4 regions of the Sphingobium rhizovicinum genome follow, and region 3 is predicted to be linked to each of the others. Evidence: predicted binding sites of a transcription regulator. Region 3 holds the regulator's gene; each other region holds the start of a gene.

Region 1 (7,209 bases), 680 kb from region 3:
TGCAGGGCGACATCGGCGATCACCAGATCGATCCCGCCTTCGTCGATGACGCGCACCGCATGATCATGATCGTCCACGGTGGCGGCGACGCAATAGCCGGCATGTTCCAGCGCATGTTCATTGTCGAACGCCACCAGCGGCTCATCCTCCACCACCAGTACGGTGCGGACGGCCTTTCGGCGGGATTTGCGAACGCCTTCCTCTTTCACGAAACCGAAAAACATTTGCCAAGTCCGCCCTGAGTCCGCCATGCACCAAAGAAACGCCATGCTCGCGCATCGGGTTGCCAGAGGACAATATCTGTCCCCCTCGCCCAAGCGCCGGAGCGGCACATTTCAGCCTGTTGCTGGCTTTCCACCGATATGGGAAGGACCAGTGCGTTAATAAAGGAACTGCCCGTGCAACCGCCGAAAAAATCTGGACCGCCCCGCAGGGCAGGACCCGGCGGTCCCAAACGCCCCGGCGGCCCCGGCAACAAGCGCCCCGGCGCGCCCCGCAATGGCGACGCGAAACCCCGCTTCGGTCGCGATGAAGGCGGGCGCAGCGAACGCACGAAGGCGGATGGAGCGCGCTTTGGCGCGCCCAAGGATGCCCGCGGCGGCCGGGGCGAAGGCGAACGGACCGAGCGCCCCCGCGCCGACCGTGGCCGGCCCGACCGGGCACGACCGGAAGGATCGCGTTTCGGCGCGCCCAAGGATGCGCGCGGCAATCGCAGCGAAGGCGAGCGGGCGGAACGTCCGCGCTTCGAGCGTGGCCGCCCCTACAAGGACCGATCGGAAGGATCACGCTTCGGCGCCCCGATACAGGCGCGTGGCGAACGGGGTGAGAGCGAGCGTCCCGAACGCGCGCGCACCGATGCGCCCCGTTCGACTGCGCCGAGAGGTGCACGGCCGCAGCGCGTCGAGGGCGATCGCGCCGAGCGCCCTCGTTTCGATCGCAGCCGCGCCGACGCGCCGAAAAGCTATCCCCCTCGCAGACCCGGCGGCAAGAAGCCCGCTCCCACCGGCCCGGCCAACCCGCATCCCGCCCATGCGGAGGGCAAGGGCGAGCCGCAGCGCATCGCCAAATTGCTGGCCCGCGCCGGTGTCGCCTCCCGCCGGGAAATCGAACGGATGATCGAGGAAGGCCGGATCGCCAGGGATGGCGTCGTTCTGGATACGCCCGCAACGCTGCTGACGTCGCTGCATGGCGTCACGGTCGATGGCGTGCCGGTCGCCGCGCCCGAACCCACGCGCCTGTTCCTGTTCCACAAGCCGACCGGCTATCTGACCACGGAGCGCGATCCGGCCGGGCGGCCGACCATTTATGACCGCCTGCCCGCCGACCTGCCGCGCCTGATGCCGATCGGCCGGCTGGACATGAACACCGAAGGACTGTTGCTGCTGACCACTGATGGCGAGTTCAAGCGGCAGATGGAATTGCCCGCGACCGGGGTGCCGCGCACCTATCGCGCGCGCGCCTTTGGCGAGGTCAGCCAGCAGCAGCTGGAGGATCTGTTCGACGGGCTGGAGATTGACGGCATTCGCTACGGCCAGATCGAGGCCAATCTGGAGCGGCGCACCGGCCGCAACCAGTGGATCGAAATGACCCTGACCGAAGGCAAGAACCGCGAAGTGCGCCGGGTGCTGGAGCATCTGGACCTGAAGGTGAACCGTTTGATCCGCACCAGCTATGGCCCCTTCTATCTCGGCGAGTTGCCGATGGGCGCGGTGGAAGAAGTGCGCCCGCATGACCTGGCCCAGTTCCGCGCCAGCCTGAAAGGCGCAAAGGCATGAGGATCATTTCGGGCCAATGGCGCGGCCGCCCGCTGACCGCGCCCAAGGGTGACGCCACCCGCCCCACCGGCGACCGCACGCGCGAGACGCTGTTTTCGATGCTGACCAGCCGGATCGGATCGTTCGAGGGGCTGGCGATCGGCGATTTCTTCGCCGGATCGGGCGCGCTGGGTTTCGAGGCATTGTCGCGCGGCGCGGCGACCTGTCTGTTCGTGGAGCAGGACAAGCCGGCGCTGGACGCGATCCGCGCCAATGGCGACCGGCTGGGCATCCGCCCCGACATTCGCGCCAGCAGCGTTATGGCGCTGGGGCCGGCGCCAAAGCCGCTCGACCTCATCTTCATGGACCCGCCCTATGATACCGGCGCGGGTCAGGTGGCGCTGGACAAGCTGGCGCGACTGGGATGGACCAGCAGCGCAACCTGGGTCAGCATCGAAACCGACCGGCGCGAGGATGTGGCGGTCAAGGGCTTCGCCGTCGACGCCGTGCGCGATGTCGGCAAGGCGCGGATCACATTGCTGCGCGCGGAGGACTGAACCGGCGGCGCTGATGCTGGTCAGGCAGCGGCCGCATATGCCTTTGCCTCTTCCGCGATGAGCAGATTGGCGAGGAACTGATAGGCTTCCGCCCAGGCGGCCAGCACATCATCTGTCGCTATGTCTTCGCCCAGCACTTCGCGGATCGCGGGCAGCAGGGCGGCGGCGACCTTGGGATAATGGTCCGGCTTCACGCCGGTATCGACATGGCGCGCGACCATGCGGGCGACCGCGCCGCCCAGCGCTTCGAGCTTGTCGATATTTTCGGCATAGCCAAGGATCGCTGCCGCCAGCCTCTTGGGCTGCTCGCCGCTTTCCTGTGCGGCGGCATCGAACATAGCCTTCACCTCTGCATCTTCGAACAGCCGCCGATACATGGCGGTGGTGATGGCCACCCCATGCTGGCGCAGGGCCGGGCCGGTCGATTTCACGATGGCGATAGTCTGTTGAGACAGGGAAGTGGACACCTGATGAACCTTTCTGCGGAGTCGATAAGGTGTATTTAATTTACATCTTTTAAGATGTAAACAGGATATATGTTTGAAAGCTGCGCGCCACGGCACTATCGGATGATGCCATGCAACTGACCCGCCACACCGATTATGCGCTGCGCGTGCTGATCCATCTGGCGGCGACGCCAGCGGCGCGCGCGACGATCCCGGAGATTGCCGACGGCTATGGCCTGTCGCGCAATCATCTGATGAAAGTGGTGCATCATCTGGGTCAGGGCGGCTTCATCGCCACCCAGCGCGGCCGCGGCGGCGGCTTCACGCTCGCGCGGCCCCCGCAGGAAATTAGCATCGGCGCGGTGGTGCGCCATAGCGAGCCGGATATGAGGATGGCGGATTGCCCGTCCTGCGCGATCCGCCCGGCATGCGGCCTGTCTGGCATATTGGCGGAGGCGACCCATGCGTTTCTGGCGGTGCTGGACCGTTACAGCCTAGCCGATGCCGCGCGCGACCGGCGCGGACTGGCGGCGCTGATCGCCGCCCTGCCCGCGCCGCCGCAAAAGATTAACGCGGCTTGCGCGCCTTCCCTGCCTCACCGGGATTGATGCAACTGTCCTGCACCGTGCGCGAACAGCGCGGATAGTCTTTCGCTTCGGTCGGCGGCGGGGTCATGTTGCCGCCCACCGTCACCGGATTGGCGGACGAACCGACCGGCGCGCTCGGATCCTTGGGCACATCGGCGGGCGCGGGCGTCATGCCGGTATCGGCCGGCACTGCGCCCGTCGGCTGGCCGGCATTGGGATCGGCAGCAGTCGCCGGATCAGCCGCAGCAGGCGGCGCATCGGCCGGCGGCGGCGACGTCATCGCATCACCGGGTGGCAGGCTGCTGGGCGCGGGCGTCTGCCGCGCCATTGCCGCGCCCGTCATGGTGGTGAAACTCAGCAAGGCCGCGCCTGCCAGCATGAACGTCTTCATCGGGATTTCCTTCCTATGTTCTCGCCCCGTTTGCCCACTCAGGCAGAAGAGAAAACCGGAAGCGCCATCCCGTCGTTCCTTACGCTGGCGACCGAATGTGCCGCATCCGCGCCGGGCCGCGCGTCACGGCCCTTCAGGATAGCGTTCGAAGCCGGGAATATCCTGCATATGCGGCATCCATGGCATCGCTTCGGCCATCTGAATCTGGGCCTGCGGCGGCAGGGCGGCGGGATCGTCCAGCGTCGCGGTCTGAATGTCGATCGCGCCGGGGAAGATGACCGGATTGGTGTAGAACAGTCCCGTCCCGCAAGTGCCGCAGAAATGGCGCGTGGCGTTTTCTGATGACTGATAACGGACGGGTTCGCCGCTGATCGTCACCTTGTCTTCCGGGAACAGCGCCCAGCCGACCATCGGCGCGCCAGCGCTCGCCCGGCAATCAGCGCAATGGCAGAGCGCGCTATAGGCCGGGTCGCCGTCGGCTTCGTAACGGATCGCCCCGCATTGGCATTTGCCTGTCAGCATCGCTCATCTCCCTTGCATGATTCGCCTTTTGTTCTCATAGAAAGCCGGTCGCCGCAAGGGGCCGCCCTTGCCCATCCTTCCCCCTGTCCCTAGTTGATCCCGATGACCCTGCCAGCGCCCTCCCCCAATGATCCGCCCTATCTCAAGGGCCTGAACGAACCGCAGCGGGAGGCCGTGCTGACCACCGAAGGGCCGGTGCTGGTGCTGGCCGGCGCGGGTACGGGCAAGACGGCGGCGCTGACCGCGCGGCTCGCCCATCTGATCGGCACGCGCCGCGCCTGGCCGTCAGAAATCCTGGCCGTCACCTTCACCAACAAGGCGGCGCGGGAAATGCGTGCGCGCGTCGGCAGCATGATCGGCGACGCGGTGGAGGGCATGCCCTGGCTCGGCACCTTCCACGCGATCGCCGCAAAGATGCTGCGCCGCCATGCCGAACTGGTGGGGCTGCAATCCAATTTCACCATCCTCGACACCGACGACCAGTTGCGCCTGATGAAGCAGCTGATTCAGGCCGAGGGGATCGATGAAAAGCGCTGGCCGGCGCGCCAACTGGGCGGGCTGATCGACCAGTGGAAGAATAAAGGCTGGACGCCCGAAGATGTCGGCGCGGGCGAGAGCGAAGGCTATGCCCATGGCAAGGGGCAGAAGCTCTATGCCGCCTATCAGGCGCGCCTGCGCGAGGTGAACGCCTGCGATTTCGGCGATCTGCTGCTGCATGTGCTGACGATCCTGAAAAAGCATCGCGACGTGCTGGAGCAATATCAGCAGAAATTCCGCTACATCATGGTGGACGAATATCAGGACACCAACTCCAGCCAGTATCTCTGGCTGCGACTGCTGGCCCAGACGCGCAAGAATATCTGCTGCGTGGGCGATGACGACCAGTCCATCTATAGCTGGCGCGGCGCTGAGGTGGCCAATATCCTGCGTTTTGAAAAGGATTTCCCCGGCGCGACGATCATCCGGCTGGAGCAGAATTATCGTTCCACCCCCCATATATTGGGCGCGGCGTCCGGCGTGATCGCAGAAAATGGCAATCGGCTTGGCAAGACCCTTTGGACCGACATTGACGTTGGCGAGAAGGTGAAGGTCGTAGGCGTGTGGGACGGACCAGAGGAAGCCCGGCGCGTCGGCGAGGAAATCGAAGCGATCGAGCGTAGCGGCGGATCGCTGGACGAAGTCGCGATCTTGGTCCGCGCCCAGCACCAGACCCGCGAGTTCGAAGATCGCTTCATCCAGATCGGCCTGCCCTATCGCATCGTCGGCGGCTTCCGTTTCTATGAACGGGCCGAAATCCGCGATGCGCTGGCCTATCTGCGCCTCGTTAACCAGCCGGCCGATGATCTGGCGTTCGAACGGATCGTCAACGTCCCCAAGCGCGGCCTGGGCGACAAGGCGGTGGAGAAGCTGCATCGGCTGGCGCGGGCGGAGGGCATTCCGCTGGCGCTCGCAGCGGCGCGCATCCTGGACACTGACGAACTGACGCCACAGGCGCGCCGGTCGCTGGGCGCGTTCATCGGCGACCTGGCGCGCTGGCGCGACCGGGCGGCGCAACTGCCCCATGCGGAGCTGGCCCGGCAGATATTGGACGAAAGCGGCTATACCGCGATGTTGCAGGCCGAACGCACCACGGAAAGCGCCGGCCGGCTGGAAAACCTGTCCGAACTGGCCCGCGCCATGGAAGAATATGAAACGCTGGGCGCGTTCCTGGAACATGTGTCGCTGGTCATGGATAATGAGGCGCAGGCGGATGAGCGCAAGGTCACGATCATGACCATCCACGCCGCCAAGGGGCTGGAGTTCGACACGACCTTCCTCGTGGGCTGGGAAGAAGGTGTCTTCCCTTCGCAACGCGCGCTGGACGAAGGCGGGCAGAACAGCCTGGAGGAGGAACGGCGGCTCGCTTATGTGGCGATCACCCGCGCGCGCAAGCGCTGCACCATCCTCCACGCCGCCAACCGCCGCATCTATGGCCAGTGGACCAGCAGCATTCCTTCCCGATTCGTCGGTGAATTGCCGCCCGAACATGTGGAGGAGGAAAGCAGCATGTCGGGCGGCGCATCGCTCTGGCGCGCCAACTGGTCGGAACGGGACGATCCCTTCGCCAATGTCGCGCGCGGATCGGGGCGCGGACCGGGCTGGCAGCGGGCGCAATCGTCGGGCCAGTTCAGCCGTGAGCCGGTGCGAATCGTAGAGGCGCGCGCGTCGGCCGTGTCGCTGGGTAATAAGGGGCGCAGCGACATGAGCGTGGGCCAGCGCGTGTTCCATCAGAAATTCGGCTATGGCAGCGTTGCGGAGATTGAAGGCAACAAGCTGGAGATCGATTTCGAGACGGCCGGGCGTAAGCGGGTGATGGACAGTTTCGTGTCGCTGGCATGAGCGATCCGGTCTGGCGGCCGATGCGACGGGCCGACCTGCCGGCGGTCAAGGCGATCTCCGACGCGGTGCATGGCGCCTATACGGAGGATATGGCGGTCTATGCCGAACGGCTGGCGCTGTATCCCGACGGGTGCAAGGTGCTGGAGCGCGACGGAAGCCTGCTCGGCTATCTGATCGCCCATCCCTGGCGCAGCGATGCGCCGCCGGCATTGGGCAGCCTGCTGGGCGCGATTCCTTCGTCAGCGGACATATATTATCTCCATGATCTGGCGCTGCTCCCCGATGCGCGCGGCAGCGGCGCGGGGGCCAGCGGAACTACGGCGGCAATCGCGCAGGCGCAGGCGGCGGGCTATGCACGCATGATGCTGATGGCGGTGGCCGGCGCGGACAGTTTCTGGGCAAGACAGGGCTTCACGCGCCTGCCCGGCCGAATCGCCTCCTATGGCGAGGAAGCCTGCCTGATGGAGCGACGGGTCCAGGCAGGAGTGGCGTAGCCCTCCGCCGTTCAGGCTGAGCCTGTCGAAGCCCTGCTCTTTCTTGCCAGCGTCGAAAGACAGCCCTTCGACAGGCTCA
Region 2 (7,209 bases), 170 kb from region 3:
CGGGCATGGCGGCATTGTGGATCGGCACCAGTTCGTCGAGCCGCCCATGGCTCAGCACGAAGCCGCCGACATGCTGCGAGAGGTGGCGGGGATATTCGAGCAGTCGGCTCGCCATGTCGCGCAACCGGACAAGTTCGGGATTGGCGGGGTCGAAGCCCGCTTCGCTCACCCGGCTTTCGGGCACTTCCTCCCCGCCCCAACTGCCCCAGACGGTGCCGGAGAGGCGCGCGGTCACATCTTCGGTCAGGCCCAGCGCCTTGCCGACTTCACGGATTGCGCTGCGCTGACGGTATCGGATGATGGTCGCGGCGATGCCCGCCCGATCACGGCCATAGCGGCGGTAGATATATTGCATCACTTCCTCGCGCCGCTCATGTTCGAAATCGACATCGATGTCTGGCGGTTCGTCGCGGTTTTCGGAGAGGAAGCGGGAGAAGAGCAGTTTCTGCTCCACCGGGTCGATCGGGGTGACGCCCAGCAGATAGCAGACCAGCGAATTGGCCGCCGATCCGCGCCCCTGACACAATATCGGCGGATCGAGGCTGCGCGCATAGGCGACGATGTCGTGGACGGTCAGGAAATAATAAGCATAGTTGCGTTTGCGGATCAGGGTGAATTCCTCGTCCAGCACCTCCCGATAGCGCGGCGGCAGGCCGTCGGGGAAACGCGCCTTCGCCTTGTCCTGCACCAGATGCTCCAGCCAGTCCTGCGGTTGCCATCCCTCCGGCACCGGCTCATGGGGATATTCATAGACAAGCTGGTCGAGCGTGAAGTCGATGCAGGTAAGCAGATCCTGCGTCGCGGCGATCGCTTCCGGGCAGGCGGCGAACAGGCGCGCCATTTCGGCCGGCTCCTTCAGATGGCGTTCGGCATTGATGGCCAGGCGACGGCCGGCGGTCTGCACGCGCAGCCCTTCGCGGATACAGGTGAGCACATCCTGCATCGGCCGGTCGTCCGCCTCTGCATAGAGCGCGTCATTGGTGGCGATCAGCGGCACGCCATACTGCGCCGCCAATGCCTGACGCCGCGCCAGCATCCGCGCATCGCGCCCCGCCCGGCCCATGGTCGCGGCGAGCCAGCAATGCGGGGTCAGGCCGCGCAATATCGTGAGCAACGCCGCGTCGCCATCCATCGCGATCAGCGCCATGTCCTGCGCATGATCGATCAGGTCAGGCAGGCGCAGTTCGCATTCCCCCTTGATCGCGCGGCGATTGCCCAGCGTCAGCAGCCGGGTCAGCCGCCCCCAGCCGAAACGGGTCACGGGATAGGCGACGATATCCGGCGTCTCATCGGCAAAGACCAGCCGCGCGCCGACGATCAGGCGCATCCCCCCGGCCAAAGCGCCCAGATCCTTCATCGCCTGATGCGCGCGCACCACGCCCGCCACGCTGTTGCGATCGGCGACGCCAAGGCCGGTCATGCCCAGATGCGCCGCCTGAACCACCATGTCGCGCGGATGCGATGCCCCGCGCAGAAAGCTGAAATTGGTCGCGGCGACGATTTCGGCAAAGGGCGGCGCGTTCATGCGAACAGGCCATGCAGATACCAGTGGATATCCGCTTCCTGCCCGAACAGGCCGTGGCGGAACATCCAGTAACGGCGGCCGTCTCCATCCTCGATCCGGTAATAGTCGCGCGTCCGCCCTGCGCCGCCGGGCTGATGCCCTTCGCGCCGTCGCCACCATTCGGCTGCGATCCGCTCCGGCCCCTCGGCCAGCCGCACCTCATGCAGCGCGCCGCGCCAACGAAAGCGCTGCGGCGGGCCATCGGGCACGCCGGCGATCACATCGACGCTTTGCGGCGGATCGAACAGCAATAACGGCCGGGGCGGACGATCAGGATCGGCGGGCCAATCGGCGGTTGAGGCCCGCGCCGCCGGGACCAGCCTTTGCGTCCCCTCGGGCAGATGCCGGTCGCACGGATCCAGCCGCCGCACCCGATCGGGACCGAGCCGGATGCCCAGCCGGTCGATCAGGGCGATGACGTCCGCTTCTCCCCGCGCCTGCGCTTCGCCCTCCAATGTCGGCTGGCGTTCGACCAGCGCCTCGGTCCAGGGCACGGTCAGATGCACGGAATCGAAGCCGAAACCGGGATCGAGCGGATCGGCCATCGTGTCAATCCGTTCGCGCAACAGGCGCAACACGGCAGCGGGATCGCGCACCGGTTGACCCGTCTCGATCCTCAGCCCCTGCCGCGCGCCATCGCTGCGCACCAGTTGGACGACGAAGCGCCGCCCGCCCAGATGGCGTGCCTCCATCTGCCGCGCGGCCTGCGCCAGCAGATGTTCGATCACCTCCATCACATCGTCGGTGCGGCCGATCGGTTCGGGAAAGCGGGCGTCGGCGCGGATCGGCGCCTGCGGGCGACGCGGGGCGATCGGGCTGGGCGCTTCGCCCAATATCTGCCGCAACCGCGTGACGGCCTGCTCACCGAAGCGCGCAGCGATCATCCCCATCGGCCGGCGCGCCAGATCGCCGATCGTGCGCAGCCCCGCCCGCCGCAATGCCGCCAGCGCGCCATCGTCCAGATCGAGCGCCGCGACGGGGAGCATCGCCACATCTTCGCCACTGCCGCCATGCCGCGCCAAGGCGCGCGCCGCCATGGCGTTGGGACCAAAGCCGATATGGCTGACAAAACCCGCCTGCCGCCGCGCCGCATCGGCCAGCGCAGCCTCTCCGCCGAACAGATGCGCGCAGCCGCTGATGTCCAGCACCAGCCCGTCGGGCGGATCGAGCGCGACCATGGGGGTGAAGCGGCGCATCCCCTCCAGCAGCCGGTCCAGTGCGCGCGCATCGGCGGCGGGATCGGCCGGCAAAGTGACCAGCGCCGGGCAACGCGCCCGTGCATCGGCCATCGTCATGCCCACCGCCAGCCCCTGCGCCAGCGCCAACCGATCGACCGCCGCCAACCGCAACGCATTGCCGACCCGCGCCACGAGAGCAAAGGGTTCAGGCGCAGTTTCAGGCGAGAGAGGTTCAGGCGACATGTCGCCGGGCATCCCCATCTGCGCCCGTTCGCAGGCGAGAAAGGGGAACCACAGCGCCAGACAGCGTCTGGGGCCGGGCTGAATCCCGAAATCGTCCATCATCCTCGTCCCACATCAGCCGCCAGCGTCCCCCGGCGGGACCGCCCCGATAGCGGAGCAGTTCGGCGTCGATCGCCGGCCAGCCGGGCGCCTCCGCCTCCCACGCTTCCGAAGGCGCGCTGCGGATCGACCAGCGAGTCTGCGCCCCGCTCGACCGGGGTTCCGCGTCGCCGCGCAGCAGCAGCACGCAGGCGCGCGAGGCTTCCGCCGCCAGCACCAGCCGGCGACTGGCGGTCAGGTCATAATCGGCAAAGCGACCCTCGCTTTCCATCAGCACCGCCGCCACCCCGGCGCAACGGGCCGCCTCCAGCCCGGCGCGCAGCATGTCCTTCTCATTACCCGCCTCGATGATCGTCAGCCGGTCGGGCCGGATGCCCAGCAACGCCAGCCCGTCCCCGGAAAAGACCATGGGCAGACGATGGCGGCGCGGCGTGCGCAGCGCGAAGATCGCTCCGTGCCGCGTCTTTTCCCCCATGGTCAGCGCGAAGGCCAGCGCCGCCGCCCAGTCCGCGCCCTGCGCATGGATTTCATGCAATTGTCCCTTCGCCAGCGCCGGCATCGACGCTTGGGCCAGTGGCGTGTCCCGCCCCACCGAACGGCCGCCCCAAAGGGAAATATTGCCTGCCATATCTCGATTCGCTCAATTTGTTCTCTTTATGTTCTTTAATTATTCCTATGTCTACCGCCTGCACAGCAAAAGGGGCAGCCCGATTGCCCCGGACCGCCCCCTGCATTGGATAGAAAATTGAAAGATGGATCAGATGATATTCAGCGATAGCGGCCCATCGTCACCTTGATCCAGACCGGCTTGTCGATCAGGTTCAGGCCATAATCGGTCTGGTCGCCATTCCAGATGCGGTCCATCACCCATTGGCCCTTGTCGAAATGGCCTTCCTCCACCTTGACGATCATGCCGCCCGACGCGCTGCCTTCCTTGGGCGCGAATTCCACGCGGACATGGTCGCCGGTGAAAAGGAATTCATTGGCGGACAATTGTGCCACCACCATGCCGCCAGTCGACTCGGTCGCCCAGGCGGGCAGGTCCGCCTTGGGGAACCATTCGCGCTGGCCGAACTGCCACTGGCCAAAGCTGGCCGTGATCGTCCACTCGCCCATCGTCGTGCTGAGCGGGGTGCCGTCATCCGGCTTGGCCGCGCCCCAGACCGGATGGTCGAAGGCGATCTTGGCCCATGGCGCAGCGGCCAGGATGCGATATTTCTGGCCGAAGGCATGGAGCGTCGCATCATCGAAGCTCTTGGCGCCCAGCGGATAGTTAAAATAATCGGTGTCATCCATGCCAAAGGGCGAAAAGCCGATCGCCCCGCGCCCCAGCGTTGCCCAGAAATAGCGGGCATATTCGCGGGCATTGCCGATTTCCGGCACCATCAGCGCATTGTCCGGCCGTGTGTAGAGATCGAGATGCTTGAAGACGTTGCGGCTGGCGCGATCATAAATGTCGGGCGCGGCAATATCGATGGAGGGGGCCGCCGCCTTCCAGATGTCGATAACGTCGCCCTGCGGCCCGCCGCTGGACAGCGCCATCGGATCGGGCTTGGCGAAGGGATCGCCCAGCGATGCGTTCACATACATGGGCAGCGGCTTGATTGCCTTGCCCTCTGCCGCCAGCGCCTCGATATAACGGGCGGTATACCATGTGTTGAACGCGCGATCGGCCTGATCGCCGAAGACGCCGGCCCATGTGCCGCCCGGCTTCTTCAACGCCTTCGTCAACGCGGCAGGCACCGGGCCGTCGAACAGCTTCTGCGCGGCCGGGGCATAGTCGCGCGGGTTCTTGTAGCTGCCGACCTCATTTTCCGGCTGCACCATGATGACCGTATTCTGGGCGTCATGATCGCGCACATAGCTCATCAGCTTCAGGAAAGCGCGCTTGTCCGCCTCCAGCGTGGCCGCGCCATGGGGGGACAGGACGCCATGATCCTTGCCGTCCTTCGTCTTCATGCGCGGGAAGCGGCGATTGTCCAGCTTCACCCAGTCGGGGGTGTAGGCCAGCCCCGTATTCTTCCATGCGCCGAACCATAGCAGCACGATGCGCTTGTCATGCTTGCGCGCTTCTTCGAGCAGGGTCTGGACGAAGCTATAGTCGAACGTCCCTTCCTTCGGCTCCAGTTGCTCCCAGGCGATCGGCACTTCGACCGTGTTGGCGCCGATCCGGTCGAGCGTCGCCCACACCTTTTCCAGCGGGGCGGCATAGTTGCTGCTGTTGTTGACCTGTCCGCCCAGCATCAGGAAGGGCGCGCCGTCCACGATCAGGGCATGGCGGCCTGCCTTGGTTTCCAGATGGGGGACGTCACTTTGCGCCAGAACGGGCGTGGCGGTCAAAAGGGTAGCGGCGAGCAGGAGCCGGGCAAGGGTCATGAAAGGGCCTTTCAGGGCTGTTCGTCGAGGGAGAAGATGCGGGTCGTTTCGGTCCATTTGGCACCGGGCACGGCCCAGGGCAGCGGGCGCTGGACACCGTCCATCTGCGCCTCCCACACCTGCACCGCCGGATCGGCCGCATCCGCCGCTGCCTTGGCCGCCGGGTCGAAAGCGGGACCGGTTTCCATCAGCATGACCAGCCGGTTGCCACTGCGATAGATTTCCATCGCCGTCACATCGGCATTGCGGATGCTGGCGCCGATCGCCGGGGCAGCGCGCCCGATGCGTGCCACGCCTCATAATGGGCGATGGCCTCCGCATCGTCGGCCAGATCGATCAGCAGAACATGCCGCATCAATTGACCCAGCCGCCGTCGATCACATGGACCGCGCCGGTGGTGAAGGCGGCCTCGTCACTGGCGAGATAGAGGACGAGATTGGCAATCTCCTCCGCCCGGCCGAGCCGCCCCATGGGCTGGCGCGCGACGAAGGCGGCCTGCGCCGCTGCGTAATCGCCGGTATCGTGCAACCGCTGTTGCAGCGAAGGGGTGTCGATCGTGCCGGGGCAGATGCAGTTGCACCGCACACCCTGCCCCACGAAATCGGCGGCCACCGCCTTGGTCAGGCCGATGACGCCCGCCTTGCTCGCGCCATAAGCGAAGCGATTGGGGATGCCCTTCACCGAACTGGCGATGGAGGACATGTTGACGATCGATCCCGCGCCCTTTTCCACCATGGCGGGCAGGAAGGCGCGGATAGTGTGATACATGGCGGTCATGTTGAGCGAGAGGGCGAAGTCCCAATCCTCCTGCGAGCATTCGAGTATGCTGCCGGCATGCACCACGCCCGCGATATTGGCGAGAATGTCGATCGGGCCGACCTCCGCCGCCAGCGCCCGCACCGCCGCGCCATCGGTCGCGTCGAGCGCGCGCAGTTCGCAGCCGTCCAGCCCTTCGAGCGCATCGAAATCGCGGTCGGTCGCGATCACCCGCGCGCCCTCCGCCACGAAACGCTGCGCGCTTGCCCGGCCGATGCCCCGCGCCGCCGCCGTGATCAGCGCGACCTTGCCTGCCAGACGCCCGCTCATGCGCGAACACTCGTGGGGAGACATTCGGGGCCGATGGGATCGAAAGCCTTATAGGTCAAAATAAACTCCTGATGGCCAAGGGATTCTGAAATGCTGCGTTCACCCGCCGCGACGGCGAGCACCCTGTCGTATATCTCCGTGCCGACCTGTTCCAGCGTCGCTTCGCCTTCCAGGATGCGGCCGGCATTGACGTCCATGTCGGCGGCGAGGCGACGGCCAGTGTCGGGATTGGCGCAAATCTTGATGACCGGCGAAATGGCCGATCCCACCACCGATCCACGCCCGGTGGTGAACAAAGTCAGATGCGCGCCGCAGGCGATCAGTTCGACGATCTCGGCATTGTCGGAGATGTTGGGGAAGCCGAAACGCGGCTCGCCATCGGGCACGACGTCGAGCAGATAGAGGCCACCTGTCGGCGGCACGTCGCCCGGCTTCAATATGCCGTCGATCGTCGAGGAGCCGGACTTGGAATAAGCTCCCATCGACTTTTCCTCCTGCGTCGTCAGCCCGCCTTCCGCATTGCCCGGCGCGAAACTGCCAAAGCCCATAATCGTGTAATAGCGCTCGGCCTTCTGCACGCATTCCTCGATCGCGACCGCCAGTTCGGGCGTGCGGGCGCGATCGGCCATGATCGTCTCGCAGCCGACCAGTTCGCCCGTCTCT
Region 3 (7,209 bases):
TTGGACAATTTCGCGCCGTCCGATCCGTGGATCAGCGGGATATGCGCATAGGTGGGTTCTTCCCAGCCCATGGCTTTTATGATGCTAAGCTGACGGAAGGCGTTGTTGAGATGATCATCGCCGCGGATGACATGGGTGACGCCCATGTCATGATCGTCAACCACAACCGCTAGCATATAGGTGGGCGTGCCGTCGGACCGGAGCAGGATCATGTCGTCCAGTTCCGCATTCTGCACGACCACGCGGCCCTGCACCGCATCCTCGATCACGGTTTCGCCTGTCTGCGGCGCCTTGATGCGGATGACAAAGGGCGCGCCTTCGGGCGCTTCTGCCGGCGAACGGTCGCGCCAGCGGCCGTCATAGCGCATCGGCTGCTTGGCGGCGCGCTGCTGTTCCCGCAATTCGGCCAGTTCTTCGGGCGTCGCATAGCAGCGATAAGCGTGACCAGCCTCCAGAAGCTGGTTGGCGACTTCCGCGTGGCGCGGGGTGCGTTCGAACTGGAAGACGGCCGGCTCGTCGCCGCCCAGACCCAGCCATTCCAGGCCGTCGAAGATCGCGGCCACGGCTTCCTCGGTGGAGCGGGCGCGATCGGTATCCTCGACGCGGAGCAGGAACTTGCCGCCATGGTGGCGGGCGTAGAGCCAGTTGAAGAGCGCTGTGCGAGCGCCGCCAATGTGGAGGAACCCCGTGGGGGACGGGGCGAAACGGGTCACCACCTGCTTGTTCATTCCCGTTGCACTTGCCGTCATATTCTCTGACATTCGCCTTTGCTGACCCATGGATGCGCCGCCCCCTAGCACGGCTTTTGAGCCACGACAAACCTCCCTTGGAGCAAGGGGGGCGCTGTTGTTCCAGACGGGGATGGAAACAGTTGAAAGCTGGCTGGAACGGGAGCGGGAACAGGTCGGGCTATGGGCGCCGGTTGCGCTGGGCGGCGGCATTGCCGGATGGTTTGTGCTGCCGCACGCCATGGCCTGGCTGGCCTTTTGCTGCGTGGCGCTTGGCCTAGCCTGCATGGGGGCGATGCTGCCCGTTGGCGGGCGGTTGCGCCATATGATTGTCGCTGGCGCAATATTGCTTTGTTTTGGTTGCATGCTGGTGTGGGGCAAGGCCACCCTGATGGGGCAGCCGCCGCTGGCGCGGGCGATGTTCGTGCGATTGACCGGGGATGTTGTCGGCGTGCGGCCGGTGCCGGCGCAGAAAATGGTGCGTGTGATGCTGCGGCCGGTCGAAGCGCCGATGCTGCCGGCAATGGTGCGGGTGAATATTGCCGACGCCGATGTGCCGAAGGGATTGGGGCAGGGCGCTCGCATCCGGTTCCGGGTGCGGTTGATGCCGCCCGCGCCGCCCAGTGTGCCGGGCGGCTATGATTTTGCCGCGCGCGCCTATTTTCAGGGGATTGGCGCGACCGGCAAGGCGCTGAAGCCGGTCGAGATGCTGCGCCCTTCGTCCGCCGGACCATCTCTGCGCGCGCGCCTGTTCGGGCATATTGTGGATCGGGTCGATGGCCCGGCCGAGGGGATCGCCGCCGCGCTGGCGACCGGCGATCAGGGGGCGATCCCAGAAAGCGATGCGGAGGCGATGCGGCGCAGCGGGCTGGCGCATCTGCTGTCCATCAGCGGGTTGCATGTCACGGCGTTGATCGGTGCGGTCATCTTCCTGTTGATGCGGGTGATGGCGCTCAGCGCGCGGGCGGCGCTGGACTGGCCGCTGATGCTGATCGCCGCCACCGGCGGCGCGCTCGCCGGAATTGGCTATACCTTGCTGACCGGGGCGGAGGTGCCCACGGTGCGCTCCTGCGTCGCCGCGCTGCTGGTGCTGGGCGGTCTGGCGATGGGGCGGGATGCGGTGACGCTGCGACTGGTGGCGACCGGCGCGCTGATCGTGCTGCTGTTCTGGCCCGAAGCGCTCGCCGGGCCGAGTTTCCAAATGAGCTTTGCCGCCGTGACGGCGCTGGTCGCGCTGGCCGAGCATCCCCGCTTTCGCGCCTTTGCGGTGGCGCGCGATGAAAGTGCGATTCGCAAGGCGGGCCGGATGCTGGCGGTCATGCTGGCGACCGGCATCGCCGTGGAACTGGTGCTGATGCCGATTGCGCTGTTCCATTTTCATAAGGCGGGATTGCTGGGTGCATTCGCCAATCTGATTGCGATCCCGCTGACGACCTTCATCATCATGCCGCTGGAGGCATTGGCGTTGCTGCTGGATGTGATCGGGCTGGGCGCGCCCTGCTGGTGGCTGACGGAGCAGACGCTTAACCTGCTGCTGGGACTTGCCCATGGCGTGTCGGCCAGTCCGATGGCGACGCTGCTCGCGCCGACGATGGGCATGGGTCTGTTCGGCGTCGCGATGGCGGGGTTGCTCTGGTGCCTGTTGTGGCGGACGCGGGTGCGATGGCTGGGGCTGGCGCCAGTGGTGACGGGCGTGGCGATGACGTTTTTTGCATCGCCGCCAGACCTGCTGATTACCGGTGACGGGCGACATGTGGCGGTGCGCACCGATAGGGGCATGGCCATATTGCGCGATCGGGCGGGCGACTATGTGCGCGATGTCCTGTCGGAAAGCGCGGGCTATGACGGGGAATTGACGGCGATTGCCGACCTGCCCGACGCGCGCTGTTCAACCGATCTGTGCGCCGTGCGGGTGAAAGACCAAGCGGAGCGGATCTGGCGATTGCTGTTCACGCGCAGCGATGCGCTGATTGCGCGGCGCGACTTTGCGCGCGATTGCGCAGCGGCCGATATTGTAGTCAGCGACCGCGGGTTGCCGCGCTGGTGTCGGCCGCGCTGGATGAAGATCGACCGCCGGCTGCTGTCGCGCACCGGCGGCCTGTCCATCACGCTCGAAACGGGCGAAGTTCACACCGTCTTCAGGCCGGGCGACGCGCATCCCTGGATTGCGCGCCGCCGGTTTCGAACGCCTTAATTATAGCGGCGCAGCAGGCCGGCGAGCTTGCCCTGAATGCGGACCTGGCGGGGATCATAGATTTGCGGTTCATAGGCCGCATTGGCCGGATCGAGCCGGACCTTCGCGCCTTCACGGCGGAAATATTTGAGCGTCGCTTCCGCCTCGTCGATCAGCGCGACGACGATCTGGCCTTCGCGCGCGGTCTCGGTGCGCTGAATGAGAGCGAAGTCGCCGTCAAGAATGCCGGCTTCCATCATCGAATCGCCTGACACTTCCAGCGCATAATGATCGCCGGCGCCCAGCAAAGCTGCGGGCACGGAGAGCATGGCGTGCCCCTCCATCGCCTCGATCGGCACGCCCGCCGCGATGCGGCCATGCAGGGGGATTTCAATGACGTCATTGGCGGCGGTCGGCAGCATGGGCGGCTGAACCGGCGGCGCGACCTTCGGCTGAAGCGCAACGACCGGCGCAGGCACGCGATGCATGGCGTCGGGCAGCTTGAGCACTTCGAGCGCGCGGGCGCGGTTAGGCAGGCGGCGAATGAAGCCGCGTTCCTCCAGCGCGTTGATCAGGCGATGGATGCCCGATTTGGAGCGCAGATCGAGCGCATCCTTCATTTCCTCGAACGAGGGCGAGACGCCGCCCTCTTCCAGTCGGGTCTGAATGAAGCTCAGCAATTCCTGCTGCTTGGGCGTCAACATCGCTGCGGTCCTCCGTGGAACGTATGAGGAACGCATAGGAAACACATCGGGGTTAGTCAAGCGTTTGCGGGCCTATCTGCGGCCCGCCATCCGACCTTATTGCCGCAACCGTTCGATCGCCTGGGCCAGCGCGACATAGAGCTTGCCCATGTCGGACGAGAGGATGGCCACGCCCAGCGCATTGCCGTCCCGTGCAGACAGGATGATCCGCAACATCGCCTCGAAATCGTGGATGTAGCGGTTCACATGGTCGCGGAAGTCGGCGTCATTGTCATAATGCAATGCGATTTCGCGCGATTCTCCGGCATCCAGCAACTTGACTGCGCGCCGGGTGAACACACCCCGATCGCCCTTCAGATAGGCCGACCAGGCCGAATCGGTCACATCGTTGGACAGGATCTTCGCCACGTCGATCGCGGTGCTGTTGAGCGATTCGATCAGCAAGGCGGATCGGCGGGCGAAATGGTCGCGGTCTCGATCTTCGGACGCCTGCTGCGCCTCGACGATGCGCTGTTCTACATTGGCGCTGGTGTCGGCGATGGTCAGCAATTGGCGGGTCAGTCGTTCTGACGCCTGATGCGCGGCCTTGACCGCTTCTTCGGCGACACGGGCGACCTGCTCGATCTGCGCCGTCACCTTTTCGCCGATCACGCCTTCCAGCGCAGCATCGCTCGCCTCGGCCAGCTGTTGCGCGGCCTCCGGAATGGCGCGGCCCAGCGCCTGTCGCGCGCGTTCCGCCGCCTGATCGGCCGTGTCCTTGACGCGCAGTAGAGCCGTGACCAGCAGCGGCCCTGCGCCTTCGGTGATGCGGCGCGCATCCTGATCGGCGGCATCCAGCGCCGTGCGCAGGCGATCGACGAGTTCGCGATTGGCGGTAAGGCCGCCCTGCGTGCTTTCCAGCCATTCAGTCAAACGGCTGCCCTGGCCGCGCAGCAGCGATTCGGCCTCCTCGGCGCGGCCGACCAGCGCTTCGGAAATCGCCTCCAGCCGCTCCATTTCGGGCGTCGTGCTGCCCAGAAGGGCGCGGCTTTGCGCCATGCGATTGTCGAACCGGGTCAGTGCGCCGGGATAGGTTTCATCCAGTTCGCGCACGCTGGAATCGAGCGCAACCATCAGCGTTTCGGCGGCGCCGATCAGCTTCTCGGCGGTCAGGCCGCCGGCCGTGAGCGCATTGTCGATGCGCTGCGTCTCCTCGGTCATGCGGGCCAGCGCGGCGGTCAGCCGTTCGCTGCGGGCCAGCGCATTGTCCTCCAGCGCGGCGAACCGGCCTTCGGTGGACGCAATCGTATCATGCAGACCCGCGTGCAGGCCGGACATCAGGCTGCGCTGCCCTTCGACCATCGTGTCGAGCTGATGCAGGCGGCTTTCAATATCGCCGATCATGTCGCTGAGGCTGGCGACCGTTTCGCCGCCAATGGCGTCCAGGCTTTGGCGCGACCGGGCGATCAGCGCGTCGAGCGAATCGGCCTGCGTCGAAAGCCCGCCGCTGGTGATGGCAAGATTTTCCTGCGCCCGTTCCAGCGCGGCCTCCAGCCGGCGGCGCAAATCGCTGTCGATCACTTCCATATCGCGCGACAGGGCGGCGATCGCCTGCTGGCTGGTCGCATCAATGCCCTTTTGCGCGCCGGACAGCAGCGTTTCGAGCGCTTCGGCCCGGCGGGACAATCCCTGATCGGTGGTGGCGAAGCTGTCCCGCGCAGAATGAAGGATGCTGTCGATCCGGGCGCGCAGGGCGCCGCCGATGGCGTCAAGATCGTCCGCCAGCGACGCGCGCACCTGATCGCTGGTGCTGGCGACGCCGGCCTGCGCCGCTTCGATCGTGGTGGTCAGCGCGACGGCATGCGCCTCCATATCCTGGCGGCTGCGATCCATCGCCTGACGGGCGCTTTGCGCGGTCGCATCGATCCGACTGGAAGCAATGTCGGCCAGGCCGGTGACTTCCTGCGTCGCGGCGCGGGTGTTTTCCTGCAACTGGGTGAGCTGGCTCGACAGGCTTTTGGTGGCAGCCAGCGTGCGGGTGCGCGCCTCGTCCGACACTTCGGTCAGCGCGTGCAGTCGGGCCTCCAGCATGTCGATGCGTTCGGCAAGCGCATGGCCATCGTCCATGATCCGCGCGCTCATGCGGCCGGCGCGTTCCTCCAGTTCGGGAATGGAGCCGATCAGCGTTTCCATCCGCTCGACCAGCGCCATGCCGGCGCGCTCGGCGCTTTCGGCCAGTTCGGTGGTGGAATGCGCGCGCGCGGCGATCAGTTCGGCGGACGCTTCCATATTGCTGCTGGCGGCCGCGCCATAGCTGTCGAGCAGTTCGGCCTTGTCCTGCATCGTCTGCCGCGCGCTTTCCAGCTGGGCGCTGATGCGGCCAAGGCGCAGTTCCAGCAGATCGGCTTCGGTGCGCAGCGCGCGGGCCGTATCGAGATAGCGGCGCGATTCGGTGCGGCTGTTGCGCACCAGCAGCAGATAGGCGAGCGCCAGCAGGATGAGCGGCGCCGTCAGCGTGGCGACAGCGCTGGCCCAGGCGGACGGCCCGGCCAGCAGATCGCCCGACATGATCATCGCCCAGAGCGCAAAGCCCGTCCACGCCACGCCCAGCAGCGACAGGCCGATGCGCACCCGTCGGACCATCGTTTCGCCAGCGCCATCGGCCGGATCATCCAGATCGTCGATTTCCAGAACAGCCTGTTTCAAAAGTAAAATATCATCCGCCTGCGACTCGTTAACGGTCGCGCCCGGTTCGTCTCGCCAAAATTCGACGATTTTGCTGTTGCCCCCTGTCATGCCCGCATCCTAGCAGTTTTTCCGCCCGCGCAAATGCCCTGTTACCAAAACTTAACGCACGCCAGATAGCGTCCGTCGCCATGTCTTATGATTCCGGCGCCCTTCACGCAGCCCTGGCGGCAGCCGTTGGCGAAGATCAGGCGCTGATCGCCGATCTGCGCATCGCCTTCATGGAAAGCGCCACGCATCATGTCGACCTGCTCAGCCGGGCGCGGTGCGACGCCAATTGGGAACTGGCCGCCTGGCGGCTCAAAGGGCTGGCGGCGAGTTTTGGCCTGACCGCACTGATGGTACTGGCGGATGAGGCGGCGCAATCGGCGCCGGGCGATCCGCGCATCGTGCGGCAATTGCGCGCCGTGCTGGACAGCCTGCGCCAGGACTGATTCGCAATCATCGGGCCGGCGCTGCTTGCGCTAATGCGTCCGCCTTGCGAAAAGGTCGCCCGCACAACAATCGGGTCACAAGCGTAACGACATGAGTTTCGCCGCAATTCTCAGCGCCAGCAGGCCATCGACCGATTCGCCGCCCGGATTGCGGGCAAGCCTGCATTTCGCCGGGCAAACGCTGGTCGAATATCAGGCGCGCCAGGCGGTGCAGGCCGGCGCGGACCGCATCCTGATCTTGGTCAGCGTCATCACGCCCGCCCTGTCGCAGGCTGTCGATCGTCTGAGCGCGGACGGCATTGCGGTCGCACTGGTGCGCGACATGGTGTCGATGGTGCGGGATGCGCCGCGCGACGGCGACGTTCTGCTGGTGGCGGACGGCGCCGTCGTGGCGCAGGCGCATTTCGACAATATCGGCGCGAACGAAGGCAATGCGCTGCTGGTGG
Region 4 (7,209 bases), on a different contig from region 3:
CGACCGCATCCTCGACCGTCATGTCGAGGACGTCGGCGATCGAGCGCCCCTTGAACTTCACCTCCAGCGTTTCGCGATTATAGCGCGCGCCGTGGCAGACGTCGCAGGTGACGTAGACGTCGGGGAGGAAGTGCATCTCGATCTTGAGCACGCCGTCGCCCTGGCAGGCTTCGCAGCGGCCGCCCTTGACGTTGAAGCTGAAGCGGCCCGGCTTGTAGCCGCGCGCCTGCGCTTCGGGGAGGCCGGCGAACCAGTCGCGGATATTGGTGAAGGCCCCGGTATAGGTGGCCGGGTTGGAGCGCGGGGTGCGGCCGATGGGCGACTGGTCGATGTCGATCACCTTGTCGCAATGTTCCAGGCCCGTCACCTTGTCATGCGGGCCGGCGACAATTCTGGCTCCATTCAGGGCGCGCGCCGATGCCGCATAGAGCGTGTCTATGGTGAAGCTGGATTTGCCCGATCCGCTGACGCCGGTGATGCAGGTGAAGGTGCCGAGCGGGATCGACGCGGTGACGCCGGTCAGATTGTTGGCGCGGGCATTGTGGACGGTGAGCTTCTTGCCCGATCCCTTGCGGCGCTTGGCCGGCACGTCGATGCGACGGGTGCCGTTCAGATAATCGGCGGTGAGGCTGTCCTTGTTCTTGAGCAATTCGGGCAGCGTGCCCTGCGCGACGATGGCGCCGCCATGGACGCCGGCGCCCGGCCCCATGTCGACAATATAGTCGGCGGCGCGGATCGCATCCTCGTCATGCTCGACGACGATGACGCTGTTGCCGAGGTCGCGCAGGCGCTTGAGGGTGACGAGCAGCCGGTCATTGTCGCGCTGGTGCAGGCCGATCGAGGGTTCGTCTAGGACGTAGAGGACGCCGGAGAGGCCGCTGCCGATTTGCGACGCGAGGCGGATGCGCTGGCTTTCGCCGCCCGACAGGGTGCCGCTGGTGCGGTCGAGGTTGAGGTAATCGAGGCCGACATTGTTGAGGAAGCCGAGGCGTTCCACGATTTCCTTGAGGATGGCCCTGGCGATCTGGCTCTGCTGGTCGTTCAGGTGATCGGGCAGGGCGGTGAAGAAGGCGAGCGCGTCCACCACCGAGCGGCGGGTGGAGACGGAAATGTCCTCGCCCGCGATCTTGACCGCGAGCGCTTCGGGTTTCAGGCGCGCGCCGTTGCAGGTTTCGCACGGCATGGCGGTCTGATACTTGGCCAGTTCCTCGCGCATCCAGGCGCTGTCGGTTTGCAGGAGGCGGCGGTTGAGGTTGCCGATGACGCCCTCAAAGGCTTTCTTGACCTCGTAGCTTTTCTTGCCGTCCTGGAAGCGCAGGGTGACGGGCTTGCCGCCGGTGCCGTGAAGGATGATGAGCTTCACTTCGCCGGGGAGGTCGGTCCACGGGGTGTCGAGGGAGAAGCCGAACTCCCTGGCGAGGGAGCCGAGCACCTGCATATAATAGGGGCTGGGCGGGTTGGACTTGGCCCAGGGGACGACGGCGCCCTTCTTGATCGAGAGGGCTTCGTTGGGGACGACGAGATCGGGGTCGAACTCCTGCCGTTCGCCAAGGCCGTCGCAGGCGGGGCAGGCGCCCAAGGGGGCGTTGAAGGAGAAGAGCCGCGGTTCGATGTCGGGAATGGTGAAGCTGCTGACGGGGCAGGCGAATTTCTCGCTGAAGACGATGCGGTTGAGGGGGATGCCCGCGCCCTTCATCTTCTTGTCGGTGGATTGCACTTCATCTTCGCGGCCGGGGACGACGCCGTCGGCCAGGTCGACATAGGCGAGGCCGTCGGCGAGTTTCAGCGCCTGTTCGAAACTGTCGGCGAGACGGGTGGCCATGTCGGCGTCCACGGCCAGGCGGTCGACCACGACTTCGATGTCATGCTTATATTTCTTGTCGAGGGCGGGGGCATCCTCGATCAGCATCATTTCGCCGTCGATGCGGACGCGGGTGTAGCCCGCCTTCTGCCACTCCGCGAGTTCCTTGCGATATTCGCCCTTGCGGCCGCGCACCACGGGGGCGAGCAGGTAGAAACGGGTGCCTTCGGGCAGGGTGGCGACGCGATCGACCATCTGGCTGACGGTCTGGGCGCTGATGGGCAGGCCGGTGGCGGGCGAATAGGGGATGCCGACGCGCGCCCAGAGCAGGCGCATATAATCGTAGATTTCCGTGACCGTGGCGACGGTGGAGCGCGGGTTGCGGCTGGTGGTCTTCTGTTCGATGGAGATGGCGGGGCTGAGGCCCTCAATATGCTCAACGTCCGGCTTCTGCATCATCTCCAGAAACTGGCGCGCATAGGCGGAGAGGGACTCCACATAGCGGCGCTGTCCTTCGGCATAGATGGTGTCGAAGGCGAGCGAGCTTTTGCCCGAACCGGACAGGCCGGTGATGACGACCAGGCTGTCGCGGGGCAGATCGACGTCCACGCCCTTGAGATTATGTTCACGCGCGCCGCGTACGGAGATATGGGTCAGACTCATGAATCGTTCTTTATTTGTTCGGAAGGTGCGGAGCAAGAGGCGGGCCGTAAATAGGTCCGGGCATCAGCAATGTGGTGGCCGAAAATGATGAGAGAGGGGCGGCGCAACATTGCCCAATATTGCTGTAATTATAATGATAGCGGAGATTACGGAAAATGGTTCGCCAATCGTCGAAAATTGATTTTATGTTCTTGCGATGCTGTTGCGCATTCGCGATGGACGGTTTTAGTAAACATAAATGATGGGGTTCGCGATTCGAAATAATTTCGTTGATGGAGAATCGGAATGTTACGGATATTGTCACAATTCAATACCGGTGGCGCAGCTGTTGGTATCGGCTATGATTCTCTGCTCGGCGAGGTACTTGTCTATGGCTCCATGGACAGCATTGTCCGACGTTTTTCTGTCGATGGGTCAGCGTTGGGCAGCTTTGACAATCCGGGCGAAGCCGCCAATGATTTCGATATTGATTTTGCCGATGTTGCGCTGACCCTGAGCGGTACGGCGGTCGCTGCGGGCAGTACCCTGTTGATCAACGGCGAAACGGGCGTCGCGGAAATTCGGGCAGTCAACAGCCAGACCGGCGCCGTGATCGCCAGCCTGACCACGGCCTTTGGCAGCAGCCATGTCGTGGGAGGCGCCTATCATGCGGCGCGGGGCAGCTTTTTTCTGGTGCAGGATCGCGTGCCGGCAACGCAAAAAAGCACGGTTGCGGAAATCGACGCAAGCACGGGCGCGGTGCTCAACAGCTTCGCCGTGGATGGTGATGGCTTTACGATCAACTTTGGCGATATTGATGTGGACCCCGCCACTGGCGACCTGATCCTGGTGAGCAGCGATGAAAGCAGCGTGCTGCGCGTGTCGCCCACGGGCACATTGCTGGGCACCATTGCATTGCCGTCCGGCATTGGCGGACTGGCGGGCATCGCCTTCATTCCCGGTGCGCCGGATGAAGCCTATGTCACCAACACCAGCGGGACGGTATTTCATGTGGCAGGCTTTGGCTATGCTGAGACAGTCACCGGCACCAACGGCGCCGATACGCTGAACGGTACAGCCGGAGCGGACGATATTTACGGACTGAACGGCAATGATGTGATCAATGGCCTGGCCGGCGACGACCGGATGGAAGGCGGCAACGGCAATGACACGCTGACCGGCGGCGCGGGCGCGGACCAGTTCGCATATGCGGCGCGCGGGTTTGGCGCGGATGTGATTACGGATTTCACTCTGGGTGTGGACCGAATCGACCTGTCTGCGCTGGGTATTGCCGATCTGGCGACCTTTTCCGATCGCATCAGTCAGGACGGCACGGATACGCTGATCAGCTTCTTCATCGGCAATGGGGCCGAGACGATCCGGATCCAGAATATCCTGCCGCAGCAGCTGACGGCGGCGTCCTTCATTTTTAACGATACGACGACGGCGCGAACGGTGAATGGCGGGTCATTTGCCGACATGCTGTTCGGCGGCAAGGGCAATGACACGCTGTCGGGCGGGGGCGGCAATGATGATCTGCGCGGCGGCGCGGGCAATGACCGGCTGGTCGGCGGCAGCGGCGGAGATGCGCTGACCGGCGGGGCGGGGGCGGATGTCTTCGCCTATGACGAGCGCGGTTTTGGGCAGGATGTGATTACCGACTTCACGCTGGGTGTGGACCGGATTGATCTGTCCACCTTGGGGATCGCCGATCTGTCGACCTTTGCCGATCGCATCAGCCAGGATGGCACCGATACGTTGATCAGCTTCTTCATCGGCAATGGGACGGAGGCGATCCGCATCCAGAATATCCTGCCGCAGCAGCTGACGGCGGCGTCCTTCATTTTTAACGATACGACGACGGCGCGAACGGTGAATGGCGGGTCATTTGCCGACATGCTGTTCGGCGGCAAGGGCAATGACACGCTGTCGGGCGGGGGCGGCAATGATGATCTGCGCGGCGGCGCGGGCAATGACCGGCTGGTCGGCGGCAGCGGCGGAGATGCGCTGACCGGCGGGGCGGGGGCGGATGTCTTCGCCTATGACGAGCGCGGTTTTGGGCAGGATGTGATTACCGACTTCACGCTGGGTGTGGACCGGATTGATCTGTCCACCTTGGGGATCGCCGATCTGTCGACCTTTGCCGATCGCATCAGCCAGGATGGCACCGATACGTTGATCAGCTTCTTCATCGGCAATGGGACGGAGGCGATCCGCATCCAGAATATCCTGCCGCAGCAGCTGACGGCGGCGTCTTTCCTCTTTAACGATACGACGGCCGCGCGGGCGGTGAATGGCGGGTCATTTGCCGACATGCTGTTCGGCGGCAAGGGCAATGACACGCTGTCGGGCGGCGGGGGCAATGATGATCTGCGCGGGGGCGCGGGCAATGACCGGCTGATCGGGGGCAGCGGCGGAGATGCGCTGACCGGCGGGGCGGGGGCGGATGTCTTCGCCTATGACGAGCGCGGTTTTGGGCAGGATGTGATTACCGACTTCACGCTGGGTGTGGACCGGATTGATCTGTCCACCTTGGGGATCGCCGATCTGTCGACCTTTGCCGATCGCATCAGCCAGGATGGCACCGATACGTTGATCAGCTTCTTCATCGGCAATGGGACGGAGGCGATCCGCATCCAGAATATCCTGCCGCAGCAGCTGACGGCGGCGTCTTTCCTCTTCAACAGTTCGACGGCCGCGCGGGCGGTGAATGGCGGATCGTTTGCCGACATGCTGTTCGGCGGTAAGGGCAATGACACGCTGTCGGGCGGGGGCGGCAATGACGATCTGCGCGGCGGCGCGGGCAATGACCGGCTGGATGGCGGATCGGGCAATGACATACTGACCGGCGGCCTCGGTGACGATATCTATTTTGTCGATCAGGTTGGCGACAATGTCGTTGAACTGGATGGCGAGGGGAATGACCAGATATTCTCCTCGGTCAGCTATGCGCTGGCGGGGCGGATCGTGGAGACGCTGACGCTGACGGGAAGCGCCAACATCAACGCCACGGGCAATGGGCGGGCCAATGTCATCAGCGGGAATGCGGGCGATAATGTGCTGGATGGCGGAGGCGGTGTCGATACGCTGAGCTATGCCTATGCGACGGGGCCGATCGCCGTGTCGTTGGCCATCACCGCCGCGCAGGCTACCAACGGCGCTGGCACTGACACGATCAGCAATTTCGAAAATCTGACCGGATCGGCCTATAGCGACCTGTTGACCGGAGATAGCGGCAACAATGTCATTGACGGCGGCACAGGCGCGGATGTCATGACCGGCGGTCTGGGCAATGACATTTATTATGTCGATCATGCCGGTGACAATGTGGTGGAGGCCGATAATGGCGGGACGGATCGCATCTACGCGTCGGTGTCCTACAGCCTGGCCGGGCGGATCGTGGAGACGCTGAGCCTGACCGGGTCCGCGAACATTGATGCGACGGGCAATGGGCGCGCCAACACGTTGGAAGGCAATGATGGCGGCAATATCCTGCGTGGCGAAGGCGGGAACGACATATTGCGTGGCGGTTATGGCGCGGACATCCTGATCGGCGGGGCTGGCAATGACCTGCTGGACGGGGGCGCGCATACCGATACGGCAAGCTATGTCGATGCGACCGCTGGCGTGACGGTGAGCCTGGCGATCAGCGGGGCGCAGAATACGGGCGGCGCGGGTGTCGATACGCTGGTAAGCATCGAGAAGCTCACCGGATCGGCCTATGCCGACAGGCTGACCGGGGACGCGGGCAACAACACGCTGGATGGTGGCGCGGGTGCGGATATTCTGACCGGCGGTCTGGGCGATGACACCTATTATGTCGATCATGCCGGCGACAATGTGGTGGAAGCGGACAATGGCGGGACGGATCGCATCTTTTCCTCCGTGTCCTATAGCCTGACCGGGCGGATCGTGGAGACGCTGAGCCTGACTGGATCGGCCAGCATCACGGCGACCGGCAATGGCCGCGTGAACACGCTGAACGGCAATGACGGCAATAACAGCCTGTGGGGGCTGGGCGGCGCCGATCGGCTGAATGGCGGGGCGGGAGATGACCTGCTGTATGGCGGGTTGGGCGCCGATACGCTGACGGGCGGCGTGGGCAGCGATCGGTTCGTGTTCGATACCGCGCTGGGCGGCGACAATGTCGATCGCATTGTCGACTTCTCGGGCGCGGATGACACGATCCTGCTGGACGATGCGGTGTTCACGGGGCTGGCCGCGGGCGGGCTTTCCACTGCGGCATTTCATATCGGCGCGACGGCGGCCGATGCGAGCGACCGCATCCTCTATGACAGCGCGACCGGCAATCTCTCCTACGATGCCGACGGCAATGGCGCGGGTGCGGCGATCCTGTTCGCGCAACTGGGCACGGGGCTGGCGCTGACGCAGGCGGATTTCGTGGTGGTGTAAAGGAAAGGGGCTGAATTTCGGCGCTACGTGGATCTGCCATGCCACGCCGATAAAAGGTAATTCATACGACCGCCCTTCGATACGGATGGTATCGAAGGGCGGTCGTATGAGGGCGCTGGCCGGTGCGGATGCGCCACAGGCGCATTTCCAAACAGGCTCTAAGACTGAAAGGAAGCGGATGATTATTCCGCTTCCTCAACATTTACTGCGCGCCCGTTAGTTCCATTTGCGTGTTGCTGATATATTTCTGCTGCCTTCTTAAATATTTGGCAAAGGGAGCGGGTTAATTGACCTGCATGGGGTGGCGCTTTAGGCGTGCCGACGGGTCAGATTTTTGGGGGATATATGGCGGC

The links. The regulator LexA, encoded in region 3, represses DNA repair genes until DNA is damaged. The targets are predictions, from matches to a motif close to GTTCCNCNCTTGTTCT.
Region 1: the regulator LexA is predicted to act here: its motif matches at 4,277-4,292, upstream of ACFOKF_RS07710 (ATP-dependent helicase).
Region 2: the regulator LexA is predicted to act here: its motif matches at 3,732-3,747, upstream of ACFOKF_RS11560 (ImuA family protein).
Region 4: the regulator LexA is predicted to act here: its motif matches at 2,470-2,485, upstream of uvrA (excinuclease ABC subunit UvrA).

What each region holds. Positions count from the first base shown of each region.
Region 1 is NZ_JBHRVU010000004.1:1,294,643-1,301,851, reverse strand. Features, by position in the region: gene ACFOKF_RS07745 (response regulator) at 1-224, opposite strand, end outside; gene ACFOKF_RS07740 (pseudouridine synthase) at 399-1,775, shown strand; gene rsmD (16S rRNA (guanine(966)-N(2))-methyltransferase RsmD) at 1,772-2,311, shown strand; gene ACFOKF_RS07730 (globin domain-containing protein) at 2,332-2,778, opposite strand; gene ACFOKF_RS07725 (Rrf2 family transcriptional regulator) at 2,889-3,365, shown strand; gene ACFOKF_RS07720 (Fe-S oxidoreductase) at 3,325-3,735, opposite strand; gene ACFOKF_RS07715 (GFA family protein) at 3,859-4,257, opposite strand; gene ACFOKF_RS07710 (ATP-dependent helicase) at 4,360-6,636, shown strand; gene ACFOKF_RS07705 (GNAT family N-acetyltransferase) at 6,633-7,130, shown strand.
Region 2 is NZ_JBHRVU010000004.1:2,138,395-2,145,603, forward strand. Features, by position in the region: gene ACFOKF_RS11550 (error-prone DNA polymerase) at 1-1,525, opposite strand, end outside; gene ACFOKF_RS11555 (Y-family DNA polymerase) at 1,522-2,985, opposite strand; gene ACFOKF_RS11560 (ImuA family protein) at 2,975-3,712, opposite strand; gene ACFOKF_RS11565 (DUF5597 domain-containing protein) at 3,853-5,460, opposite strand; partial or broken gene ACFOKF_RS11570 (L-rhamnose mutarotase) at 5,472-5,815, opposite strand; gene ACFOKF_RS11575 (SDR family oxidoreductase) at 5,815-6,546, opposite strand; gene ACFOKF_RS11580 (UxaA family hydrolase) at 6,543-7,209, opposite strand, start outside.
Region 3 is NZ_JBHRVU010000004.1:1,972,321-1,979,529, reverse strand. Features, by position in the region: gene gltX (glutamate--tRNA ligase) at 1-749, opposite strand, end outside; gene ACFOKF_RS10820 (ComEC/Rec2 family competence protein) at 862-2,922, shown strand; gene lexA (transcriptional repressor LexA) at 2,919-3,605, opposite strand; gene ACFOKF_RS10810 (hypothetical protein) at 3,702-6,380, opposite strand; gene ACFOKF_RS10805 (Hpt domain-containing protein) at 6,461-6,763, shown strand; gene ACFOKF_RS10800 (hypothetical protein) at 6,855-7,209, shown strand, end outside.
Region 4 is NZ_JBHRVU010000005.1:190,424-197,632, forward strand. Features, by position in the region: gene uvrA (excinuclease ABC subunit UvrA) at 1-2,464, opposite strand, end outside; gene ACFOKF_RS19745 (beta strand repeat-containing protein) at 2,885-6,856, shown strand; gene ACFOKF_RS19750 (M10 family metallopeptidase C-terminal domain-containing protein) at 7,202-7,209, shown strand, end outside.